4 regions of the Rummeliibacillus sp. TYF005 genome follow, and region 1 is predicted to be linked to each of the others. Evidence: riboswitches for the same ligand, from Rfam matches in the RefSeq annotation. Region 1 holds a riboswitch; each other region holds the start of a gene.
The links. Region 1 has a riboswitch for cobalamin ahead of CW357_RS16340 (hypothetical protein). Riboswitches for the same ligand answer to the same signal wherever they lie in the genome.
Positions count from the first base shown of each region.

Region 2: another riboswitch for cobalamin. It lies ahead of CW357_RS05590 (Ig-like domain-containing protein); the one in region 1 lies ahead of CW357_RS16340 (hypothetical protein).
Region 3: another riboswitch for cobalamin. It lies ahead of cobT (nicotinate-nucleotide--dimethylbenzimidazole phosphoribosyltransferase); the one in region 1 lies ahead of CW357_RS16340 (hypothetical protein).
Region 4: another riboswitch for cobalamin. It lies ahead of CW357_RS07495 (ribonucleoside-diphosphate reductase subunit alpha); the one in region 1 lies ahead of CW357_RS16340 (hypothetical protein).

Region 1 is NZ_ML122591.1:11,184-16,438, forward strand. It holds gene CW357_RS16330 (PH domain-containing protein) at 1-277, opposite strand, end outside; gene CW357_RS16335 (M20/M25/M40 family metallo-hydrolase) at 383-1,990, opposite strand; gene CW357_RS16340 (hypothetical protein) at 2,311-2,520, opposite strand; cobalamin riboswitch at 2,700-2,882, opposite strand; gene CW357_RS16345 (YdhK family protein) at 2,987-3,598, opposite strand; gene CW357_RS16350 (reverse transcriptase-like protein) at 3,739-4,407, opposite strand; gene CW357_RS16355 (class I SAM-dependent methyltransferase) at 4,568-5,194, opposite strand.
Region 2 is NZ_ML122546.1:58,139-63,525, forward strand. It holds gene panF (sodium/pantothenate symporter) at 1-906, shown strand, start outside; gene CW357_RS05585 (transcriptional regulator) at 1,084-1,242, shown strand; cobalamin riboswitch at 1,383-1,567, shown strand; gene CW357_RS05590 (Ig-like domain-containing protein) at 1,726-3,303, shown strand; gene CW357_RS05595 (DUF4430 domain-containing protein) at 3,386-4,297, shown strand; gene CW357_RS05600 (energy-coupling factor transporter transmembrane component T) at 4,313-5,194, shown strand; gene CW357_RS05605 (ABC transporter ATP-binding protein) at 5,167-5,387, shown strand, end outside.
Region 3 is NZ_ML122575.1:19,279-24,665, reverse strand. It holds gene CW357_RS14490 (MBL fold metallo-hydrolase) at 1-559, opposite strand, end outside; gene adhP (alcohol dehydrogenase AdhP) at 787-1,809, shown strand; cobalamin riboswitch at 2,247-2,427, shown strand; gene cobT (nicotinate-nucleotide--dimethylbenzimidazole phosphoribosyltransferase) at 2,505-3,554, shown strand; gene CW357_RS14475 (bifunctional 2',3'-cyclic-nucleotide 2'-phosphodiesterase/3'-nucleotidase) at 3,723-5,387, opposite strand, start outside.
Region 4 is NZ_ML122550.1:77,236-82,622, reverse strand. It holds gene CW357_RS07510 (HAMP domain-containing histidine kinase) at 1-80, shown strand, start outside; gene CW357_RS07505 (PepSY domain-containing protein) at 67-756, shown strand; gene CW357_RS07500 (PepSY domain-containing protein) at 841-2,154, shown strand; cobalamin riboswitch at 2,376-2,555, shown strand; gene CW357_RS07495 (ribonucleoside-diphosphate reductase subunit alpha) at 2,737-4,950, shown strand; gene CW357_RS07490 (ribonucleotide-diphosphate reductase subunit beta) at 4,965-5,387, shown strand, end outside.

The sequences.
Region 1 (5,255 bases):
TTTTTAGTTCTGCTTCAAAATCAAAAGTACCAGCTGTCTCAATGGAGAAGTGTACTACGCTTCTATAAGGAATAGAGTGATATTCTATTTTCTTTCCTGTTACCCCTTGTTTATCAATCAATATTAATCGTTTATCTGTAAAAACAAAGAGGTCTCTAATTAACTTATATGCTTGCTCAACTTTTTCATTTTTCGCAATTAGATCTTTTATCTCAGAATGAATAATTTCTTTGCTTACTTCTGTCGCATTCCCCATCAAATTATCAAATAATCCCAGTATAGCTCCTCCTGTTCATATAAAATGAAACTTCTATAATCGGTTAATGCGAGAAAAAATATATGCAGATTAGATATCTGTACAATAATATATGCTGAAATTTCATTATTCTACAACTTGTGAATTTTTACTTACATACTTCAGCAATTCATAGAGTAATACCGGCATTTCCACAAATGCACTTTTAACATGTAAACGTTCCGAAATTTGATGTGCATCTTTCCCAAACGGCCCCACATTAAGGACTGGAGCTGAAAACTTCGACATTTCTTCAAATGGAATATCATACGTTTCTCCCCAAACTGGTGAATTTTTTTCATATGTCTTCCAATCCTTAACAGCTTGAAATTGACAGTAACTCAAATCACAAATCCCATTAAAATAATGGATTTGTTCAAGAGGAATATTGAACTTTTTTGCTTCTTCAAGGAGTAAGGAAACCGCGCCTTGTATCAGGGAATCTTCTGATGAATTTACAGGTGGATAATATGGTGGTGCAAACAGTAATACTACAGCTGGCGCTAATTCTTGGCAGCGTATCATCAATTGATCTGCAATTCGTAATGACTTTTCACGATCGTCAAATGTGTCATTTGATAATATAGATTTCTTTAATTCTTTTACCTGCTTTATACCCATTTTATTAACTGCATAGGTATATAATTCTTCAAATCGAACTACACGAATCTTGCCAATTGTTGAAACGCCTTGTTTCTTACAGATTACCTCGTAACGTGTTTGACACTTTTCCATAGCCTCTTTCGCTATTTCTTCGAATAAGTTCATGATTTCTCCGGCACTCCGCTTCATGAGGAAAACATTGAACATCGAAATGGCACGATAGGGTGTCTGTGTAGAATATTGTTCTTTTAGATCGGTTAACTTCAGCGAAACTGGAAGAGGGGTTTGTTCACCAAAGTCTTCTTCTAGAAATTTTTCATTCCATTCCATTTCTGCTGTTAGAAAAGCACTCATAAAAGGTGCAGTCATCCCTTTTAAAGGTTCTCCTACATGCGTCTCTTTCCCATAGAAAAGTGCTGCAGGCATAATCTTTCCAATTGAACCAGAGTAAACATATTCTTTTAAATCAGTTGGACCTTGAGAAAAAGAAGGTTCACTATTTAAAAATAATTTAATCTTCAAATTTTCTTTTTCTTGTAATTCTGATATAAGTTTCACTGCTTGTCGCATGCCTGCTGAATTGACTTCTTCATCAGGTACAGTAACAATTAGTAGATTAATAGGCCATTTTTCCGCAATAGCTCTTTCAATGATTTGCATATGTAGTGCTAAGCCGATTTTCATATCCATTACCCCTCGGCCAAATAAGTAATCCCCACTTACTAAATCTTTTTTGGCAGATTCGTTTAGCATACTTGGATCTGCCTTAAAAGCATTCGTTAACACTTCAGGCATAGTTGCTATAGGAATAAATGAACCGTACTCTTCAATTTGTACTGTATCAAAATGACTAATTAAAACTACAGTTTCATTTACATGTGAATTTTTGTATAATGCTGAAACAACTTGTCTCCCGCGGTCAACATCACAAAGTTTTAGATAAGATGGGTTTTCCTTAAAGTATTGAAGTTGCTGTAATTTTGCTTTTAGTTTACTTGAAAATAGTTGTTCCCCTTTTGTCATTGTCTGACTTTCCCAACTGACAAGCTCACAAAGGAGCGAACGTAATTTCTCTGGTGTATTCCACATCATTCTTCCCACCATCCTTTGGCATTATTAAATAGCATCTCCTATAAATAGGTAATCTTATATTTTGAATATACGTAAGTTTTTATATATAGTCAATGTATTAAAACCTAACATAATAAAAAATTCCTTTAACAAAATTATCAATCAAACAAAATAATATAAAAAGCGCATTTATTTTTTATTTAAATGTCAGGTAAAATAACATAAATCGGAATATAAAACTAAAAAGCGCATGGAAACAATCTTCTATGTTTTCATGCGCTTAACTATATTATTATTTCTAAAAAAGCCTATAAAATTTAAAATTTCAAAAAGTACTCAAATTAATAACTTCCTATTATTTCATGTTTAACATTTAAATAAGCGTAGTTAATATTTAAATACTGTTCACAATTTTCTTCTATCAATTCTCGTGTAATCTCTTTCAAAGACATTGATTTAGAAGTCCCAACAGATATCATTAGTTGCTGCTTCATCTTTTGTTCATACATGGTGACAATTTCATGATTCATCGTTTTCTCTCCTTTTCTCATAAAAAAACACATCCGTCAACATTTAGAAGGATGTGTTATGAAAAACTTGCTCTCTTATACGACTTCGACCATAGCAAAATAAGCCCTCTAAAAAAGGGAGAACTTTGCGGTTTTGTCGTACAATGAGCATGCAGAAGATATTCTGTCACACTCTACACCTCCTATCCTCGTAGGTTATATGGCTGTACTCGAAAAAAGGCAGGTCTCCTGGCTTATCTTCTCTGCTCATCGCACCTTCCCGTTTTGACAGTGGTTTTTGCGATTTGCTCTGAATTACAGTTGCGGGACAGCGTCGGATTCTCACCGATCTTCCCTTTTAAACAAATCAAAAAATGATTTGTACCCTTTTTCTTCTTATTCCGTTTCTCTCATTATAACATATTGTTATTAGTAGATTATATAATCTATCTTTATCACAAAAAAAGAAACTTCTATTTAAAATCTCATAGAAATTTCTTTTAATTTTTTATTTATTTGCTACTAGTTCACTTTCAATCAACCATTTATGATTTTTCACTTCATTCCCACCAGTAGTTGGCTTATAGTTGACCATGTAAACTGTTGTGTGAATTCCAGATTCAATTGTAGCAATAGCACCCTTCATACCTGGCAAATGGTCTGCATCAAGGGTCACTTTCGCTCCTGGTTGTAGAATTTTACCGGCTGCTTTTTTTATTTCTTCTTGAATCACCCATTTGTGATTTTTGACTTCTTTTCCACCAGTAGTTGGTTTATAACTGACTGAGTAGGCATTAGTCTCATATGCACCAACAATCGTTCCTTTTGCTCCATTCATGCCAACCATATGATTGGCTTGAACGATTACTTGACTTCCTACTGGATACGTTGGATTTTTAGCTTTTTTAATATCTCCTAAAACTACACCAGAATTATTATGATTCATATGATTATTTTCTTCTGTTACAGTTTGTTTATCATCTAAATTTAAATTATCATCAGGAGCTATATCCACATTTTTGTTTACATCAATATTTTCTCCCTTTAAAACATTGCCACAGCCAGATAATGTGATTAACGCTGTGAATACAAAGATGATTATTTTCATTTTGTTTTTCATGCTGTTTCCTCCAAGTTTCACTTATATGTTCACGCAATATCGGACTTATACTCTTTGAGAAAAGTATTCCCGATATTCCATTCTTTAAACAATAGAAGAACGCAATAAAAAAATTTATAGAGAAAAAATTCTAATTTCTATCAATCATGTTCCAATATTAATTCTATTTGTGCAATAATTTCTATACCATGTATTGCTTGAGTTGCCAGTCGATCAGCTTCTACATTCAATTTTCGAGATACATGTTCATATTCTGCTTGAATGCCTAATTCTTTTAACTTGTTATCAATTTTGTCAGCCCAACTCATTAACTCTGGTTCTAGTACTGCCCATTCACCACTCATTTGGTTGATCACGACTTGAGAATCACCGATAAATCGAATATTTGTGTTTTTAACATTTAATAATTCTAATTCTGTAATACTTAGTTGAAGTGCTGCATATTCGGATTCGTTATTCGATTTCAACCCTACTGTTTGTGCATTTTTTCTAACCCGAAACGGCTTGCCATTTTGCTCAAAATAGATGGCACAACCTAAACCTGATATAGTCGTTTCTCTATCATAACCACCGTCAAAATAGACTGTAATATTATGTGGTTCTCCTTCCACTTCCGTTAAATAACGTTTTAGCTCTTTCATAGTCCATGAACTATCGAATTGATCTATAAATGTTATGTTCTTCACTCTTCCTGTTTTCTCTATATCTAAAGCAATTTTATATGCTTTCTCTGCCGATATTTCTTCTGAGCGAAATACCGTTTCTACTCCTCTGGATGTTTTGTAAATCCATTCAATGATGAGGTTCATATGATATCCTCCAACTAAAATATTTTCAATATATTTTAACTTATTTTCTCCATTGTAAACATAATTTATAAATGTTTCAGTTAAATTTTCGTATATAAAAAACTGTTGATTAGCTAGTAATCTAGTTAACCAACAGTTTAAAGGATTAATATGATATTACTTAGTTAGAAATAACGAAAATTCCACCGCACTGGGAAATTGGATGAAATTCACATGTACAAAAATCTCTTAACTTAGAAGCTATTTCTTCAAATACGAAATAAAATTCGTCCTCATCCCAATAATCTATACTTTCAATTCTACATGTATTAAGTTGTTCTCTTGTTTGAAAAGCAACATCTCCAATGAATAGCTTTCCTTTATCTTTTAATAGCGATAGTAAATTCTTGATGAACATTACTTTTTCGTCATCCGTTAAATGATGTAATGTGTATGTGCTTAAAATTGAATCATACGTATTTTCTCTTAAGAAATGTGGGACCCCATTCGAGATATCCCATTCCATTAAATTGGCTTGTGGCATCTTTTGTTTAGCTATTTCAATCATTTTTGTTGAGAAATCAATTCCATCTATTTGATGACCATTTTCATATAGCTTTGATGTTATAACAGCCGTACCAAAACCTATATCTAACACATTGGATTGTTCTTTCTGCATGATTTCGTTGTAGATGGTATTTAAAATCTCTTTGTATCCGGCAAATGGATACTGATCATTTTCTTCACTAACTTTAACTGTTTGATCATACTCGTTTGCCCATAAATCAAAATCTAATTTGTTTAACATTCAATTTCCTCCAATTATTCAAGCGAATAATCGAGTATTTATTTTTAAAGATTATTCGCTA
Region 2 (5,387 bases), on a different contig from region 1:
GTAGCATTAACAGATGCTGTACAAGGTACTGTGATGTTTTTAGGTAGTGTTATTTTGCTTGTTGGTACGATTATTGCTGGTGGCGGCGTTTCTAATATCATGTCCGACTTAGTTGCTGAAAATCCTAAGTTAGTATCTCCGTTTGGTGCTGATGGAAGTTTAACGCCACTATATGTATCTACATTTTGGATTTTAATCGGTATTGGTGTTATTGGTTTACCTCAAATTGCAGTACGAGCAATGTCATATAAAAACTCAAGAAGTATGCACTCAGCAATCATTATTGGAACAATTGCAATAGGGACAGTTATGTTCGGGATGCATTTAACAGGGGTATTGGCACGCCCGGTGTTACCTGGTATTGATATCGGTGATAAAGTTATGCCACTTTTAACATTGAAGGTATTACCACCTTATTTGGCAGGTATCGTTTTGGCTGCTCCAATGGCTGCGATTATGTCTACTGTAAATGCTTTGCTAATGCTTGTAAGTTCTACTATTGTGAAAGATATATATCTAAACTATATTAAGCCAAAAGCGAATGATCATGAAGTGAAAAGACTAAGCTTTTTGGTCACTGCTTTAATCGGCTTAGCGGTTATTATTATTGCGTTAAAACCGCCTAGCTTGCTTGTATGGCTTAACCTTTTCTCATTTGGTGGCTTAGAATCTGTATTTGTTTGGCCTGTTGTATTAGGTCTATATTGGAAAAAAGGAAACAAATATGGAGCAGCTTCTTCCATGATTGTAGGTTTAGTCAGTTATATTTTCATTTACGAAAAATGGGGAACAACTTTCTTAGGAATGCATACAGTAACAACTTCTATTCTATTATCTCTTGTAAGTTATGTAGTAGTTAGTCTTCTAAGTAGTTCTAAATTTAAAGACGTTAAACACATCATTTAAAGATTTAAACTCAAGCTTTATTGTACTAATAGGGCTTGAGTTTGTTTATGTTTACGTATTGTATAAAAATTTATTTTAATATTTGTTTTTTAAGAAAATTCCGTTGACAGATGTTTTAGACTGTTATATATTATTATCAATAATAATATTTGTTATATAACAGGAGGAGAAATACAAATGGATATGTATAGAGAAAGCTATGAACGATATTGTAACGCATGCCAAGAATATGGATTGGAATCGAAAGACTTTTACTTTTTTATCAATCATCTAACGGAAGAACAACTTAATGCCTACAAAGAATACTCAAAAAGGAGAAACGACCAAAATGACTGATGCCGTCGCGAGTGACTTATAAACCCCCTGCTGATCATATAATGATTGGTAGGGGGTTATTTATTTTCGTCAAAATTTAAAAAATATTAGAAAAATATTTACATGACCTAAAGAATGTGAAATACTGATAGATGACAATTACATAACTTTTAGATAGAAGTGCCTATCAATTGATAGGATAATAGGGAAATCGGTGGAAATCCGATGCAGCCCCGCTACTGTAAATGTATTTGAACTTCGCGTATACCACTGGCTAACAGCTGGGAAGGTGCGAAATTTCTAATATACATAAGCCAGGAGACCTGCTTTTATCTTTAGTTCTGATCTTCGAGGGGAGGTATCGAACTGTGAAATACATATGTTTATTTCACGTCCAATTATCTTTACATATATATGTAAAGACATTAAATTTGTATTGCTTTCATTACCTCTATTCTAGAAGACAGTTAAGCGTTAATTGTCCAAATGAATGGAGGTATTTTTATGTACAAAAACAAAAACTTTAAAAAATGGATTGCACCAGTCTCATTAGCTAGTTTATTGCTCACATCTCAACTTCCTGCTTCAATTATTGCCCATGCAGAGGGAAACAAGGAAGTAAATGCATCAGTGAAAAATGTTGAATACCAAAAAGCTTTAAAGAGCTCAGCTTTATGGCTATACAAAAATACCCCAAATGCTAAGTTTGGAAATGAAGATGTTGTAACTGATTTAGCACAAACTGGATTCCCTGTTGCAAAAAATTATTATACAAATTACTACAAGAATATTGTTTCAAAACTAAAAGCAAATAACGGGAAAATCTTCGATGGAGAAAGAGAAGTCTCATCAGGTAAGTACGGAAAAGTAGTACTAGCATTAACATCAATAGGAAAAGATGCTTCAAATATTGAAGGTTTTAATTTAATTCAAACTATGATGGATAAAGTTTTGAAGGAACAAGAAAATCAAACTTACTCTGCAACATCAAATTATAATGTACTTTATGCTCTTGATTCAGCAAATTACAAACTTCCTGCTGATGAAAAATATGCAAATTTAAAAGAGCAAATGGTAAAAGATTTATTAAATGATCAATTTACGGATGAAAACGAAGGTTCATTTGGGGTTGCATGGCAATGGCCTGGTGTTGATAGTACAGCTATGGTAACGACTGCATTATCAAACTACACATCTAGAGATGGTGTTAATGAATCGCTTAATAAAGCATTGAATTATTTATCACTCAAATTAAATAAAAATGCAGGTTACGATGGCTACTATGGTGGAGATAGCCCAGAATCTATATCACAAGTAATTCTAGCGCTTACTTCTTTAAACATTAATCCAAAATCGGATCTTCGTTTTATCAAAAATAACAATTGGTCTGTATCTAATTTATTGACTACATACGATCAAGCATCGGGTGGATTTAAAAACTCTCCTACATCAAAAATAGCTAACGATATGTCTACCGACCAAGCAAACCGTGCTTTAGAAGCATATGATCGTCTAGTAAATAATGAAAAGAAATTCTACGATATGTCGGATGTTAAAGCTGAAAACCTTGCATATGACACAAAAGCTCCTAAATTACCAACTGTTAAAACAGTAGCAGACAATAAAACTACTGTAACTGGTAAAACAGAATCGTACGCTACCGTAACTGTGAAAAATGGTTCTAAAATCATCGGTACAGCCATTGCAGATTTTAAAGGCGCATATTCAGTCAAAATCAAAAAACAAAAGGCTGGTACCACATTAAAAATTGCAGCAACCGATCTTGCTAAGAACACTAGCAAGACTGTCTCTGTAAAAGTTGTTGATAAAACAGCACCAAAAACACCAATCGTTAAAAAGGTAACAAAAAATTCTACAAGAATAGTTGGAACAGCAGAAGTGAAATCAACCGTTTATGTTGTGAAAAATAAGAAAGTAATACAAAAGGGAAAAGTCTCATCGAAAGGTAAATTCTCTTTATCTATCAAAAAACAAAAAACTGGTACAAAATTAACGGTTTATGTTAAGGATGCAGCCAATAACAAAAGTGCATCTAAGACGATTACTGTTAAATCAAAATAACTAGTCAACAATGTAAATTTTAACCCAGGGTGTTAGAGACAAATTCTAACACCCTATTGACATCTATATGGAGGTGTTATTTTTGAAGAAAGTACATTTTTATATTCTTTCTTTAATTATTGCGATAATCTGCCTTGCTGGTTGTAAAGTCCAAACAGTTGAACAATACAATCATCAAAATACAGATGAAAAAAGTGTAGAAGATTCTAATGAGAAAGTAATTCCTATAAATGATGATAAGAAGAAAGAAAACTTGGCCAGTAAGAAAAAGATGGAAACTGAAAAACAGGTAAATAAACAAGAAGATTCAAAGGAATCAAATGAACGTTCTGATGAATCAAGCCAGAAAGAAAAACCTCAATCGACAATACATCAAGCTAGTGAAAAGGATACTTCTGAAAAAGAAGAAAGCAGTTTAACTAAGCCGACAAACCGAGAGAAAACCGAAAAAGAGGAAAAAACAAAGAAGAAAATAGTAACAAAGCCCAATAAAGATACTGCATCCTTTAAGAAAACAAATCCACCAAAATCAGTTGCTGATTCAAAAGTGGCTGACAAAAAAGTTGTTAAAGAAAAGAAAAAATACGTTACGATTTCAGTAAGAGTTGATACTCTTTTAAAACCTGAACATTTTGCAAAACTTGAAAAACCATTACAAAGCGAAAAATATGTACCCAAAAATGGCGTAATCATTGCTCCTTCAAAATATGAAATTCTTAGTAAATATGATACAGCTTGGAGTATAACCTTAAGGGCTTTAAAAGAGCATAACATTCAATTTGAATATGAAGGCGCTGGAGAAAACAAATACGGTAGTGTCTATATTCAAGGAATTAATCATTTATATGCAAAAGATGCGGGAGCACTTTCAGGATGGATGTATAGTGTAAACGGTAAGAATCCGGGTCTAGGTTCGAGTAGTTATACAGTAAAAGATGGAGACCAAATTATTTGGCAATATACTGTGGATCTAGGTAAAGATATTGGATTGTAATTAGGAGGAAATACATTGAAAGCTTTTGCAAACTATCATCCGATTGTTCTTTTTAGTTATTTTCTATTAGTAGTAGGAATGACTATGTTTTATATGCATCCAATATACTTGATGATATCCCTTATCTTCTCGATTCTATTGAGTTTACAAGTGAACAGAACATCTTTTCTTTCCGGTTTAAAATGGATGATTCCTTTTTTCTTAGTCGCTGCTTTGATCAACCCTTTGATTAGCCATGATGGAGAACTAGTTATTTTGTACATCGATAATAATCCCATTACAATAGAAGCCATTGTATATGGCTTTGCGATGTCAATCATGATTTGTTCTGTTATTTTCTGGTTTGGTTGTTACAACACTATTATGACTTCGGATAAGTTTCTTTATTTATTCGGTAAAATTTCACCTTCATTCGCATTAATCATCTCATTGACATTGCGCTTAGTACCTCGTTTTAAACATCAAATTCGTGTAATTGCACATGCGCAAAAAACGATTGGAATGGATGTTACTACAGGAAGCTTAATACACCGCATAAAATGCGGCATTCGAATTATTTCGATTCTCATTTCATGGGCATTAGAAAATGCAATTGAAACGGCGGATTCGATGAAAGCAAGAGGATACGGGATGTCGAAGCGTTCAACTTTTTCATTGTTTACATTTAAAAAAAGAGATGGACTACTTTTATCAATCATGCTTGTATTAGCGTGTGTGAATGTGTTTGGGAGCTTTTTAGGATATAACGATTATTATTTTTATCCTACTTTTAGCGCAATAACATATCATCCGATTTCCTATCTGCTATACGGATCTTTTACTTTACTAGTAGCGATTCCAGTTATGATTGAATTTTGGGAGGCATTTAAATGGCGTTCATTGATATCCAAAAACTAAACTTCAGCTATCCGCTTGCAAAACAATCTGTATTAAATGATATTGATTTGTCTATTGAAGCAGGTGAATTTGTTGTCATATGCGGGACATCTGGTTGTGGAAAAAGTACATTATTAAAACATTTAAAAAGGGAAATAACCCCAAATGGAGATACATCCGGTTCAATTTTATTTGAAGGAATTCCACTAAGTGA
Region 3 (5,387 bases), on a different contig from region 1:
TAACATAACTACTTTTTATAGCTTCATCCATATTAGAAGTAAACATAGCCATTGGTTTTCGGAGTTGACCATTTTTTGAGGTGAATAAATCGCCACTGATCAAAACCTGATCCTTTTTATGATAGTACACTACATGACCTGGAGAATGACCTGGAGTGTGGATAGGGGTTAGATCATCAATATCCTGTAAGTTTCCATTTGTTATTTCTAATGGTTGTACAACACCTGGTTGCACAAGGGATTGCGCTTTTTTCCTACCAGGGAAAGGTTCCTTTCCTTCCATGTATTTAATATCAGCTTCATGGGAAAATACAGGAACATTTTTTATTTCTAGGATTTTTTTCAATCCACCGACATGGTCAGAATGGCCGTGCGTTAATAGAATAGCTTTTAGGTTACCCAACTTCTCCGCTTCTTCTAAAATCTTTTTCCCCATAAAAGACATTCCTGTATCCACAATGTATACACCATCTTCAACTGTTACAATCCAAGCACTCATTTTAAACATAAACCAAGTTTCAATTTTATAAATATTTGGAGATACCTTAATAACTTTCATTTTTTCACTCCTCGGACTAGATTTGTAATATGCATTTTTTAGTGACGTAAAACTTTCATTTAAAGCTTTAAAATTTCATGCTGCCGTCCATTCATAAGATTATTCCAATTAATTCTATTTTATGTAAATTATATATATTACTAGAAAGTATATCAAATAATATATAAGGAATAGTCACAGCATCTACCATCATATATATAACTGAAAAGCGAAAGGAGTGGAAGATCGTGAAAGCTGCAATTGTGAATGCGTTTTCAAAAGAGTTGGAGATTAAAGAAGTTTCGAAACCTCAATTAGAAGAGGGAGAAGTTTTAGTGAAAATTGAAGCTTGTGGTGTATGTCATACAGATTTACACGCAGCACATGGGGACTGGCCTGTAAAACCAAAATTACCATTAATCCCAGGGCATGAAGGGGTAGGGGTTGTCGTTGAAGTAGCTAAAGGTGTTAAATCGATTAATGTTGGTGATCGAGTAGGAATTCCGTGGTTATATTCTGCATGCGGAGAATGTGAGTATTGTATAGATGGTAAAGAAACATTATGTCCAAATCAACTAAATGGTGGATACTCTGTGGATGGTGGATATGCAGAATATTGTAAAGCACCCGCAGATTATGTAGCGAGAATTCCTGACAACGTAGACCCAATTGAAATCGCTCCCATTTTATGTGCAGGTGTAACAACATACAAAGCATTAAAAGTTTCAGGTGCAAAGCCAGGAGAATGGGTTGCAATTTACGGGATCGGTGGACTAGGGCACATTGCATTACAATACGCGAAAGCAATGGGACTCAATGTAGTGGCTATAGATATTAGCGATGATAAGTCAAAACTCGCAAAAGAATTAGGGGCAGACATTGTCATTAATGGTTTAAAAGAAGATCCTGTACAAGCCATTCAAGAACAATTAGGTGGTGTACAAGCTGCAATTAGCGTAGCTGTAACAAAAAAAGCCTTTGAACAAGCTTATGAATCAGTAAAACGCGGGGGCTGTTTAGTAGTTGTTGGGTTGCCAAATGAGGAGCTCCCAATTCCAATTTTCAATACAGTTCTCAATGGTGTTACAGTAAAAGGATCAATTGTTGGGACAAGAAAAGATATGCAAGAAGCACTTGATTTTGCCGCACGAGGAAAAGTACGCGCCATTATTGAAACAGCAAAACTTGAAGATATCAATGATGTGTTCAATAAGATGGAAAATGGTAAGATTAACGGTCGTATAGTACTAACACTAGCAGATGAAGAGTAATAAGTTCTAGATATAATCGTTATATTGAAATAAAAGGCTGCTACATTTAATGGTAATAATTAAATGTAGTAGCTTTCTTGATTTTGGTATTGTTCTCAAGAATATTTACAGTTTGTCTTAAGTTATTATAAGCTTTATTTAGACGTCATACTCTATGAGTAATTTATATGAAAAAATAACAAATTGTCTGCGGAGTATATGTATATATTGGCCGTTTACTGATAGCAGCAGATGTTTTTATGTATGATATAAAACCTTTAAAAACAAGATCACAAAATGCCATTTGATATGCAGCCGAAAATTGCTTAAAAAAGGATTGCCATTGTATTATTGCTGGCTTCTGACTAAAAAAGGTTACTAAATTACAAGTCGGATAACATAGTATTTTATAAAATATATTGATTTACCAACGTTCAACGAGTATCATAATGATAGAAAATTCAATAAAAGTACAAGGTGCCTTTGACAAAAGGAGAATAGGGAATGAAGTGAAAAGCTTCAGCGGACCCACCACTGTAGAGGAAAGTTTGAATGGAAATGCCACTGGACAATGTCTGGGAAGGCCTATTCAAATGTAGACCCTGAGCCAGGAGACCTGCCTTGATACTTGTTGACACAGATGATGGAAAAGTCTGCGGTTTATTTGTAATACAAATAAACTGCAGGCTTTTAATTTTATTAGGGAGAGATGAAAAATGAACTTGCTACAGCAAACTGTTGGAAAAATTAAAGACCTGGATGGAGACATGATGGCAAAGGCAAGACAAAGAGTGGATAATTTGATCAAACCACCCAAAAGTCTTGGCAAATTAGAAAGTATCGCTGTCCAATTATCGGGGATTACAGGAGAGCTTTTTCCAGCAATTGATCAAAAAGCAATCATTGTAATGGCTGCTGATCACGGTGTGTACGAAGAAGGCGTTACAAGCAATCCTCAAGAAGTTACATTTGCGCAAACGCTGAATATTGCTAAAGGAATAACAGGGGTAGGAACCATTGCAAAAGTATCAAACGCAAAAATTGTCACAGTCGATGTTGGTGTAAAAGTAGATCTTCCTACTGATGCTGGCGTGATTAATCGTAAAATTAGAAGAGGTACTGCCAATTTTACAAAAGGGCCAGCTATGACAAAAGAAGAAGCCATTCAATCATTAGAAGTAGGGATTGAAATTGCCAATGCAGAAATTCAAAATGGGGTGAATTTGTTAGGAACAGGTGAAATGGGTATTAGTAATACAACACCAAGTACTGCTATATTATCGGTATTGGCGGGTTGTGATCCAAAAGAAATTACAGGTAGAGGGGCAGGTCTCGGACATGGCGGTTTAGCCCGTAAAATAGAAGTGATTCGAAATGCCATTGCAACAAATCAACCAGATTCAACTGATGCAATCGATATACTAGCAAAAGTTGGAGGATTAGAAATTGGTGGTATGGCAGGGGTTATGCTTGCAGCAGCTGCCAATCGAGTACCAGTAGTCGTTGATGGCTATATTTCAACAGCTTCCGCACTTATCGCCACAACGATTGAACCGAAAGTGAAGGATTATCTCATCACATCTCACGCAACAGATGAGCCAGGTGGTAAAAAAGCTAGTGAACTACTAGGCAAAGAACCAATGCTCAAAATGGATATGTGTCTAGGTGAAGGTTCTGGAGCAGCATTAGCTTTTCCAATCATCGATGCAGCATGTAGCATGATGAAAAACATGCCAACCTTTGAAGAAGTAGGGATGGAAATATAAAATTTCATCTCGTGATTAGCATTGAATGCCTGAAAGCTGCCTTTGTATAGAACAAGGCAGCTTTTCTAATTCAACAGGATTGAAAGACGCATTGAAATACATATTGTTGCAAAAAAGGCTATCCCGTAATGGAACAGCCTCGGCCTTTAAATCTCTTAATCTAAAATATTAATTTACTCGTTGAATTCTTCCTTCCACTTTATACTCGAATGGAGAAGATAATGTTTTTACAAATTCAACTGTTGCATCTAAGTCAGTTGGTCCAACTTCCATGTCTTTAGAAAGTGCACCAAAACTAGTATCGATATTACCATACATATAGTTGTTTACGACAACTGTGTATTCTTTTGTTGGGTCAATTTTACTGCCGTCTGGCAAAATAATATCGACTACTTTTCCGGCTTTTGTTGTATCGTCATACGTGTAAGTGTATTTGAAGCCAGAAACATGATAATCAAGACCTCTTGCAGTAATTTGTTCATCTAGTATAACGCGTAAGTCCGCGCCACTGAGTTTAACTTTATTAAGAACATTGCCAAATGGTTGAATGGCAAATAAGTCGCCGAAAGTAACTTTACCAGCATTTAATGGAGCGCGCACTCCACCGCCATTCATTAAGGCAAAATCTGCATTCATAGCATTTTTCATACCATCAGCGATTAAATTTCCTAAAGCTATATCACTGTTTTTCCTTGTAACAGTTGGATATCCTTTTTCAAGGAATGTTGTTGAAGCACCAACTTCCTGTGCTTTAATCGGTTCAGCTTTATCCGCGTACTTTTTCATAATCGCGGATACTTGTGGATCTGGTGTGTAGTCGTTTTGGTATACTGTTTTAATCTCCGCAGATTTGTTAATAATATCGCCTGTCTTTGGATCAATTTCGACCTCTACATCAGAGAAAGCAGAGCCGTATGAGTATGCTTGGACGATTAATTTGTTATCTACTACACGATTTACTTTAACATGATTATGTGCTGAGAAAATAACATCTACCTCATCATCAATTTGTTCTGCAATCTTACTTGCATCAAATGCATCTGTATAGCCTGTTTGTGAAGCAGGATTGTGTGCAAGAATTACGATTGATTTGATTCCTTTTTTCTTCAATTCTTCCGTGTATTTATTAATCGCTTCTACTTCATCTGTGAATTTCAGCGTTTCATTTCCTTTTTGGACAATCATAGAAGGCGTTTCTTGTGTAACTACACCAATAACACCAATTTTTTGACCACCAGAAGTAAGAATTGTATAAGGATCTGTGATTAGTTTTCCGTCACGAGTGTCATATGCATTTGCAGCAACTTGTGGAAAATTCATCCCGTCATAACCAGGTGTACCGTTTGGATGGTCGCCACCTTTGATCATTCGTTTTAGTTCATCAATTCCTTCATCAAACTCATGATTACCAAATGTTCCTGCGTCAAAGCCAATTGATTCTAATACTTCAATTGTTGGTTCATCTTGGAAAAGTGCCGAAATTAATGGGCTACCACCAATCATGTCTCCAGAATGTAAGATAAGTGTATTTGGATTAGTAGCTTCTTCTTTTCTTAATGCTGCAGTAGTATATTCCATACTTCCTGTATTTAAATTTCCAAGCTTAGTAATTGTATCAAGTTGACCATGTAAATCATTTACACCCAATAGTTGAACTTTAACTGGGTCACTACTATTATCTTTATTTTTTAAATTTATATTAAAAATACCGAAGCCTTTTGAATCTGTTTTACCTGTGTAATAGAATGGGCTTCCGTTTTTAATATATTGTTCAGCTTTTGGAGAAGTTGTGAACGTTACATTGACATCGGCATTGATTGGAGCAAGGGACCA
Region 4 (5,387 bases), on a different contig from region 1:
TAGAAAGTACAGTAGGGGTAGGTACCACCATGATATTGACTTTTAATGAACAAAAGGAGGTACCAAATGAGAAAAGTTAAACATTTGTCACTCCTAACAATTATTATATTAGCTATTGCGGCGATTTTCAGTGTTTGTTTAATGTGGAATCATGAGTCTACTGAAAATAGAAAATCTACTGAGGAAGTTTATAAAAGTATTGAAACGATGTATGGTGGAGAAATTGTCTCCTTTAAAAACAATGGTGATGAGTACGCAATGGAATTATCAAAAAATGGGGCGAACTATCATATTGAAGTGAGAGCGAAAGACGGCAAAGTACTTCAGATGAAAAGAACAGATCTAGATGGTTTAAAAAAGGAAGATATTTTGTCTAAACAGGAAGTTAATCGAGTTATAAAAAATCATTATAATGGAAGAATTGAGAGTGAGCTTTTAAATACATGGCAAAATGAAATGGTGTATCAAATTCAAGTCACTGCTCAATCCAAAAAACTGAATATTATTGTAGACGCGATTACAGGTGAAATTTTATCTGAGACTCGTGTTAATTTGAATGCTAAAAATACTGCTATAAGTAAAAAAGAAGCACAGCAGATTGCTATAAAGAAATTGAATGGTACGATTCAAAATACCACTTACTATGAGACAAGCAGTGGTGGATATTATTTAGTCAAAATAGAGAAAAAAGGTATAAACAAAACTTTTCAAATACACGGTGTATCGGGGAAAGTAATGTCAATTACGAATGATTAATTTTCTCACCAAAATCTAATGTTACTCTATCAGTATTTTCATTTTAGTTGTATATAGTAAATGTAACAAAAGGAGGCGGAAATGATGAAAAAGACAATCATTGCATTAGCAATTACAGGTTCTTTAGTAATATCAGGAGTAGTTGGAGTAGCAGCAAAATATTCGGCAAAACAAGACATTTTATCGTCTCAAGAAATTTCTAAGAAGGCTCTAAGTTATGTAAAAGGAAAAGTATATAAGGTGGAGCTAGACCATGAAAATATGGGACCTGTTTATGAAGTAGAAGTTAAAGGACCCAAAGCAAAATATGAGCTGAAATTAGACGCCAAAACAGGTGAACTTTTAAAAAAATCAACCGAATATTATACGACAACACTTGGTAATAAATTTATAGGTCTAGAAAAAGCAAAACAAATAGCCCTTAAATCTGTTAAGGGAACGATTCAAAAGGCAAAATTTGATAAAGAAGATAGTGTATATGAAATAGAAATTATTAAAGGAAAATACGAATATGAATTTGATATCGACGCATATACAGGGAAGATTTTAAAAAAAGAAAAAACAAAATTTTCTTCTAAAAGTGATCGAGCGATTAGTTTGAGTAAAGCAAAACAAATTGCTTTAAGTTCTGTTGATGGTGTTGTTCAAACAGCTCAATATCATCCAAGTAAAGGAATATATATAGTTCATGTTAAAAAGAATGCCAAAACATATGAACTTCATATTGATGCGGAAACAGGAAGAATTATCGATCAACAATCGAATAATTCAACATTATCAAATGCTGGCTTAAGTATTGGAAATGCTGAAGAAGTTGCCCTTAATGCAGTTGGTGGTGGCTCAATCATAACGTCTAACTTAGATAGTGAAGATGGTGTTTATGAAGTCAAAGTAAGAAACGGAAAATATGAATATGAACTTGAAATTGATGCTACATCAGGTGAAATTCTTAAACAGCAAAAAGAAGCCGTAGAATACAATTCGTTAAGTGATTCCACAGCACTGATTGGTGTGGAAAAGGCAAAACAAATCGCACTATCGAAAGTTTCTGGAACTATCTCATCTGCAACCTATGACCAAGAAGATGGTGTATATGAAGTATCAGTAATCTCGAATGGGTATGGATATGATTTTGATATAAATGCTCAGACAGGTGAGATTATTAAGCAAGAACAAGAAAAAGTTGATAACGTTACTACTAATAATAATTCATCTTATATTACGTCACAACAAGCTTCTCAAATTGCGTTATCAAAAGTAAAAGGAACTGTTACTAAAATTGATTTAGAAGATGGAGTTTATGAAGTAGAGATTAAAGATGGTACTTATGAATATGAACTTGAAATTGATGCTCAAACAGGTGAAGTTTTAAGTTTAGAGAAAGATTATGAAGATTGATAAAATAGTAAAATAACTATCCAATTCGTTTTAAGTACATGAATTGGGTAGCTTTTTTATTTTTTTTAAATGTCCTTATTCTATGCATTAAAATAGGTTGGTGTATTTTGTTTGACAAAATATAGAATAAGTTTGTCGTGCTTTTTCTTTAATTTTGCAAATAGACTTGTATTAAGTAAACACAATATGTTAGATTGTATTTATATCAAAAGCACAATATATAGTATGAAACGAAGATTGGTACCAGTAATGGTTTAAAAGGGAATTCGGTTCAACGCCGAAGCTGTCCCCGCAACTGTAAGTGTGGACAATTGTCAAATAACCACTGAGCAATGCTTGGGAAGGATGACAAATTGGATGAAACACAAGCCAGTAGACCTACCAGTATTTTCGTTACAACACTTTCTTCGGGGGTTGAGAAGTGGAAGTACATATTTCACAGCATATTTCGTATGTTTTTTGCTGTGGTTTATTTGTTTCCATTTCAATTAGAGCGATCGTTAGTCGAAGAAGACTGATGATCGTTTTTTATTTTGACTAATAAAATCATTTGTATAAAAGGAGACGACAATATTGGTAACAATGATTGATGAAAAAGAAATAGTATTGCAGCGTTTGGAAGATGAATTTGGTAAAGAAGAAATCAGTCCATTACGACGCAAACATGAACGTTTTGAAAAAAAGCATCCCAATGCCGCAGAAAATGAATGGACAAAGGCACTAGCTTTAGACGCATTAAGCTTTTTAGACGAAGAAGAACCGTATTGGACATTTGTTGCAGCACGTCTTTTACTAATGGAAATTTATAAAGAAGCTGCTGACAACCGACAAGTTTCAATAGAGAATGTGTATAAAGTGTTCACTGAACATATTCATAAGTTCGTTGCGAAAGGTCTCTACAACCCAATTTTAGTGAATGCTTATTCAAAAGATGAATTACAACAATTAGCGAAAGAATTAGAACCAAAGAGAGATCAATTATTTACTTATATAGGGTTAAAGACGTTGATGGATCGCTACGTCACACGTGATTTTGATAAGAAACCTATTGAATTACCGCAAGAGCGTTGGATGGTTATTGCCATGACCCTAATGCAACAAGAAAAAGAGAACAGAATTGAAAAAGTAAAAGAAGCTTATTGGGCAATGAGTAATCTTTATATGACGACAGCAACGCCAACATTAGCAAATGCAGGGAAAACACATGGCCAACTATCAAGTTGCTTTATCGACACTGTAGATGATAGTTTACAAGGTATTTATGACTCTAACACAGACGTAGCAACACTTTCAAAATTTGGAGGCGGTATAGGTGTGTACATGGGCAAGGTTCGTAGCCGTGGATCATCTATTCAGGGATTCAAAGGGGCATCAAGCGGCGTTATTCCATGGATCAAACAACTAAATAATACAGCTGTATCAGTAGATCAACTCGGACAACGCCAAGGTGCCATTGCTATTTACTTAGATGTATGGCATAAGGATATTTTTTCATTCCTAGATTTGAAATTAAATAACGGCGATGAACGAATGCGTGCACATGATATTTTCACTGGTGTCTGTTTACCTGATATTTTCATGGAAGCTGTAGAGAATCGTGAAGACTGGTATTTGTTTGATCCACATGAAGTCCGTACAGTAATGGGATTTGACCTAGAGGATTCATACGATGAAAAACGTGGAGAAGGGTCATTCCGTAACAATTATTTAGCATGTGTTAATAATCCACTATTATCTCGAGATGTTGTACCTGCGATTGATATTATGAAAAGGATTATGCGTAGTCAGTTAGAAACAGGAGTGCCATTTATGTTCTATCGTGATGAAGTCAATCGTAAAAATCCGAACAAACATAAAGGAATGATCTACTCGTCTAACTTATGTACTGAAATTGCACAAAACATGTCTCCTACAGAATTTGAATCGGTAGAGCTTGAAAATGATATCATTGTTACTCGTCGTAAAGCTGGAGATTTTGTGGTATGTAATTTATCATCTATTAATTTAGGAAGAGCTGTTCCAGCAAATGTATTAGAACGACTAATTCCCATTCAAGTTCGCATGCTCGATAATGTTATTGATTTGAATAATATTCCTGTAAAACAAGCTGCACTAACAAACGAACGCTATAGAGGTATTGGTCTTGGTACATTCGGTTGGCATCATCTATTAGCAGTCTCAGGTATTGCTTGGGAATCGGAAGAGGCAGTCCAATTTGCGGATAAATTATACGAGAAAATCGCCTATTTAACAATTCAATCCTCTATGAAACTTGCAGAAGAAAAAAGTGCATATCCATTATTTGAAGGGTCTGATTGGCATACAGGTAGTTACTTTGAAAGTCGTGGCTATCATGATGAAAAATGGACAGACCTCAAGCAAAAGGTAGCACAAAAAGGAATGCGCAATGGCTATGTAATGGCTGTTGCACCAAATTCTACAACATCTATAATTGCTGGAAGTACAGCAAGTATCGATCCTATTTTCCAAAAAAGTTATTCTGAAGAGAAAAAGGATTATAAAATCCCAGTAACTGTTCCAGATTTAAATGAAAAAACAACTTGGTACTATAAATCGGCCTATTTCATCGATCAAAATTGGACGATTAAACAAAATGCAGCACGTGCTCGACATGTTGACCAAGGAATTTCATTAAATTTATATGTTCAAAACACAGTAAAGGCGAAAGACTTACTAGCACTTCATCTAAATGCATGGAATAGCGGCGTCAAAACAACTTACTATGTTCGCTCTACATCCGTTGAATTATTAGAATGTGAATCTTGTGCTAGTTAATGGGGGAGATAAAAATGACTGAAGTAAAAAAACGTGTGTTAATGGATAAAGAAGCACCGAACCGCTCAACTAAAATTGTCAATGGCCGTTCTTCTAATATACTAAACTGGGATGATGTTCAATTTAGTTGGGCATATCCAAAATATAAAAAAATGCTAGGTAACTTCTGGACACCATTTGAGATTAATATGAGTAACGATATCAAACAATTTCCACAGTTAACAACTGATGAACAGCAAGCGTTTAAGAAGATTATTGGTTTACTAGCATTGCTAGATAGTATCCAAACCGATTATGCAGGCCGTATTGCTGATTATTTAACAGATTCAAGTCTCAACGCATTGATGATTATTTTGGCGCAACAAGAAGTCATTCATAATCATTCTTATTCTTACATTTTGTCTAGCCTTGTTTCAAAAGATGAGCAAGATGAAGTG